Regions from separate parts of the Mesorhizobium sp. IMUNJ 23033 genome, predicted to be linked through region 2. Evidence: riboswitches for the same ligand, from Rfam matches in the RefSeq annotation. Region 2 holds a riboswitch; the other holds the start of a gene.
The links. Region 2 has a riboswitch for S-adenosylmethionine ahead of ACFX5Q_RS17730 (O-succinylhomoserine sulfhydrylase). Riboswitches for the same ligand answer to the same signal wherever they lie in the genome.
Positions count from the first base shown of each region.

Region 1 (2,200 bases), on a different contig from region 2:
CCGGAAACGCGCCGCAAGATGAAGCCGCGCGCCGTAAGATAGTCGTCCGCGGCCGCAGCCGAATGCTTCTTGTCGTCGGGAAAGTGGATCAGCAGGAAATTGCCGACGCTCGGCGTTACCCTGAGCCCGAGCTTTGTCAGTTCCTCGCTCAGCCATGTCAGCCATTTCTCGTTATGCACCACGCTGCGCTCGATATGGCCGCGGTCGCGGATGGCGGCGATGCCGGCCTCGATCGCCGTGGCATTGACGTTGAAGGGGCCGCGAATGCGGTTGATCGCATCGACAATGTGCATCGGACCATACATCCAGCCGATCCGCGCCCCGCCAAGGCCGAGCTTGGAGAAGGTACGGGTCATGACCACGTTCTCGGCGCTGCCCGCCAACTCGATGCCGGCTTCATAGTCGTTGCGGCGCACATATTCGGCGTAAGCCGCGTCGAGCACCAGAAGCACGTTTTTCGGCAGGCTGGCATGCAGGCGCCGCACTTCCTGGAATGGCACATAGGTGCCGGTCGGGTTGTTGGGATTGGCGAGGAACACGATCTTTGTGCGCGGCGTCACCGCCGCCAGTATCGCATCGATGTCGGCGCGCTCGTCGGTTTCCTTGACCGCGACCGGTGTTGCACCGGCCGACTGGATGTAGATCTTGTAGACCATGAAGGCGTGTTCGGTAAAAACAGCTTCATCGCCAGGCGCCAGGTAGGTCTGTGCCAGCAGGCCCAAAATCTCGTCGGAGCCGTTGGAGCAGATGATGTTCGCCGCATTCAGTCCATGCACCTCGGCGATCGCCTCGCGCAGCCGCCTGGCGGTGCCGTCGGGATAGACGTCGAGCTTTGCCGCGACTTCGCGCGCGGCCTCGATCGCCTTCGGCGATGGGCCGAGCGGGTTCTCGTTCGACGACAGTTTGTAGACCTTGGCAACACCGGCCGGCGCCGTGCTCTTGCCTGGCACATAGGCGTCGATGTCCATGATCCCCGCGCGGGGCGTTGGCCGTGCCTGATCCGGTCTCTTGTTCATGTCTAACAAATCCATCGAGATTTCTTCCGCCGGAAGCCGCAGCGGAAATACTAGCCGTGGCCCGGAATGTCGAGAGCCGGCAGTGGCGCGAGTGGCCGGCCGTTGACGGCAAGGCGCGCGAGTTCTAGAAGAATGTGACAGTTCCGTGGTGATTTGGCCGGTCGGCTTGCAGCCACGTTAAACAACTCGCTAAAGGGCCGTTTGCATCCTGTAACCGGCTTTGCGAAGGCATTGCCGGTTTTTTTATTGTCCGCCGCCGGCCGGACGATGCGTACTGCAAGAGCGATATGATGGCCGTTCCGCGCCCTGGAAGAACCAACAACGAGATCGACGCACCGTCGAGCCCGGTGTTGCGGTTCGGCGCCGACAAGCCGCTGAAGCTCGACGCCGGCACGCTTTTGTCGCCGTTCCAGATCGCCTACCAGACCTACGGTACGCTGAACGACGCGCGCTCCAACGCCATCCTCGTCTGTCATGCGCTGACCGGCGACCAGCATGTCGCCAGCACCAATCCGGTGACCGGCAAGCCGGGCTGGTGGGAGGCGCTGATCGGCCCCGGCAGGATCATCGACACCAACCGTTTCTTCGTCATCTGCTCCAACGTCCTCGGCGGCTGCCTAGGTTCCACCGGCCCCGCCTCGACCAATCCGGCCACCGGCAAGCCCTACGGGCTCGACCTGCCGATCATCACCATCCGCGACATGGTGCGGGCACAGCTTATGCTGGTCGACCATTTCGGCATCGAAAAACTGTTTTGCGTGCTCGGCGGCTCGATGGGCGGCATGCAGGTGTTGGAATGGGCCTCGACCTATACCGAGCGCGTCTTCTCGGCGCTGCCGATCGCCACCGGCGCCCGCCATTCCTCGCAGAACATCGCCTTCCACGAGGTCGGTCGGCAAGCCGTGATGGCCGACCCGGACTGGCATGGCGGCAAATATTTCGAGCATGGCAAGCGCCCGGAAAAGGGGCTCGCGGTGGCGCGCATGGCCGCGCACATCACCTATCTGTCGGAAGCAGCACTTCACCGCAAGTTCGGCCGCAATCTGCAGGACCGCGAGGCGCTGACCTTCGGCTTCGACGCCGATTTCCAGATCGAGAGCTACCTGCGCCATCAGGGCATGACTTTCGTCGATCGCTTCGACGCCAACTCCTACCTCTACATGACCCGTTCCATGGATTATTTC
Region 1 is NZ_JBJACT010000038.1:7,656-9,855, reverse strand. It holds gene hisC (histidinol-phosphate transaminase) at 1-1,016, opposite strand, end outside; SAM riboswitch at 1,152-1,229, shown strand; gene ACFX5Q_RS30150 (homoserine O-acetyltransferase) at 1,307-2,200, shown strand, end outside.
Region 1: linked by a shared signal. The riboswitch ahead of ACFX5Q_RS30150 (homoserine O-acetyltransferase) and the one ahead of ACFX5Q_RS17730 (O-succinylhomoserine sulfhydrylase) in region 2 are both predicted to bind S-adenosylmethionine.

Region 2 (2,200 bases):
CCTCGTCGCTGAGGTTCTTGTGCGTCGTCGTCGCCGGATGGGTTATCAGGCTCTTGGCGTCGCCGAGATTGTTGGAGATCAGCACGATGTCCAAAGCGTTCTGGAAGGCGAACGCCGCCTGCTTGCCGCCCTTGACATCAAGGCAGATCAGCGTCGAGCCGCCCGTCATCTGCTTCCTGACGATATCGGCCTGCGGATGGTCGGCACGGCCCGGATAAATCACACGGGCGATTTCCGGGCGTTCCGCGAGGAAATCGGCGATCTTGCCGGCGCTTTCCGTCTGCTGGCGCACGCGCAGCGGCAGCGTCTCCAGGCCCTTGAGCAGCGTCCAGGCATTGAACGGCGACAGGCTGGGGCCGGTGTGGCGGAAATAGTCGTGCAGATTCTCATCGATCCACTTCTTGTCCGACAGGATGACGCCGCCGAGGCAGCGGCCCTGGCCGTCAATATGCTTGGTCGCCGAATAGACGACAATGTGGGCGCCGAGCTGCAGCGGCTTCTGCTGCAAGGGCGTGGCGAAGACGTTGTCGACGATCAGCCTGGCGCCGATCGAATTGGCGAGCGCAGCGACGGCGGCGATGTCGACCACTTCCAGCGTCGGGTTGGTCGGGCTTTCGAGGAAGAAAAGTTTGGTGTTCGGCTTGACCGCCTTTTCCCAGTTGGCGATGTCGGTGCCGTCGACCAGCGTCGCCTCGATGCCGTATTTCGGCGCCAGCGTCTCGACCACCCAGCGGCAGGAGCCGAACAAGGCACGCGCCGCCACGATATGGTCGCCGGCCCTGGCGCTGCACAGAAGGGCTGCCGTCACCGCCGCCATGCCGGAGGCGGTGGCGCGCGCGTCCTCCGCACCTTCCAGCGCGCACATGCGCTTTTCGAACATGTCGACGGTCGGATTGGCATAGCGCGAATAAATGAAGCCGGGTTCCTCGCCCTTGAAGCGGGCTTCCGCCGCCTGTGCCGTCTCGTAGACATAGCCCTGGGTGAGGTACATCGCCTCGGAGGTCTCGCCGAAGCCGGAACGCAAGGTCCCGCCATGCACGAGTGCCGTCTGAGGTTTCCAGTCGCGCTTCTTGGTCATTGCTCTGTCCCAAACACAAAAAAACCGGCCGCGAAAGTCGCAACCGGTCCATACGGCCTTGCGGCCAACGGTCCTTTAGCGACTTGTTTAACGTGGCTGCAAGCCGACCGGCCAAATCACCACGGGATAACGACCCTTTAGACCCGCACCGCGCTTGCGTCAATTGCCGGCTTGATTAAGAGGTTTGTACCAGCGGTGTTGCAGCGGAGCCAGCCTTTGCGGCGAACAGGCATTCTTCCCGATCAGGACATTTCCGCGCTCTTCCAGTCAGGCGCGCTGAAGTCGCCGCGCGCTCTCGACGCGGACCAGATCCAGCCGGCCAGCCTCGATCTCAGGCTCGGCGATAAGGCCTGGCGCGTGCGCGCCTCCTTCCTACCCGGCCCCGATCATCAGGTCGCCGACAAGCTCGCGCGGCTGCAGCTGCACGAGATCAGCCTCGCTGAGGGCGCGGTGCTGGAAACGGGCTGCGTCTACATCGTGCCGCTGCTGGAAAGCCTGGCGCTGCCGTCGGACATTTCTGCTTCCGCCAATCCGAAGAGCTCGACCGGACGGCTCGATATCTTCACCCGAGTGATGACCGATCGCGGCCACGAGTTCGACAAGATCGCCGCCGGCTATCATGGTCCGCTCTATCTCGAGGTCAGTCCGCGCACCTTTCCGATCGTCGTACGCGCCGGCTCGCGGCTGTCGCAGATCCGTTTCCGCACCGGCAACGCGCTGCTGTCGGAAAGCGAATTGCGCGACCTGCATCATGCCGAGATGCTGGTGGCCACCGAGCCGCCCAACATTTCCGGCGGCGGCATTGCACTGTCGATCGATCTCGATGGCGACAAGGACGGGTTGGTCGGCTATCGCGGCAAGCACCACACCGGCCTGATCGATGTCGACAAGCGTGCCGCGCAGGACGTCGTCGATTTCTGGGAGCCGCTCTACAAGAGCGGCGCCGGCGAACTTGTGCTCGATCCGGACGAGTTCTACATCCTCGTGTCGCGCGAGGCGGTGCATGTGCCGCCTCTCTATGCCGCCGAGATGACGCCTTTCGACCCGCTGGTCGGCGAATTTCGCGTCCACTATGCCGGCTTCTTCGATCCGGGCTTCGGCCATTCGGCGGCCGGCGGCACC
Region 2 is NZ_JBJACT010000015.1:49,752-51,951, forward strand. It holds gene ACFX5Q_RS17730 (O-succinylhomoserine sulfhydrylase) at 1-1,078, opposite strand, end outside; SAM riboswitch at 1,134-1,211, opposite strand; gene ACFX5Q_RS17735 (2'-deoxycytidine 5'-triphosphate deaminase) at 1,295-2,200, shown strand, end outside.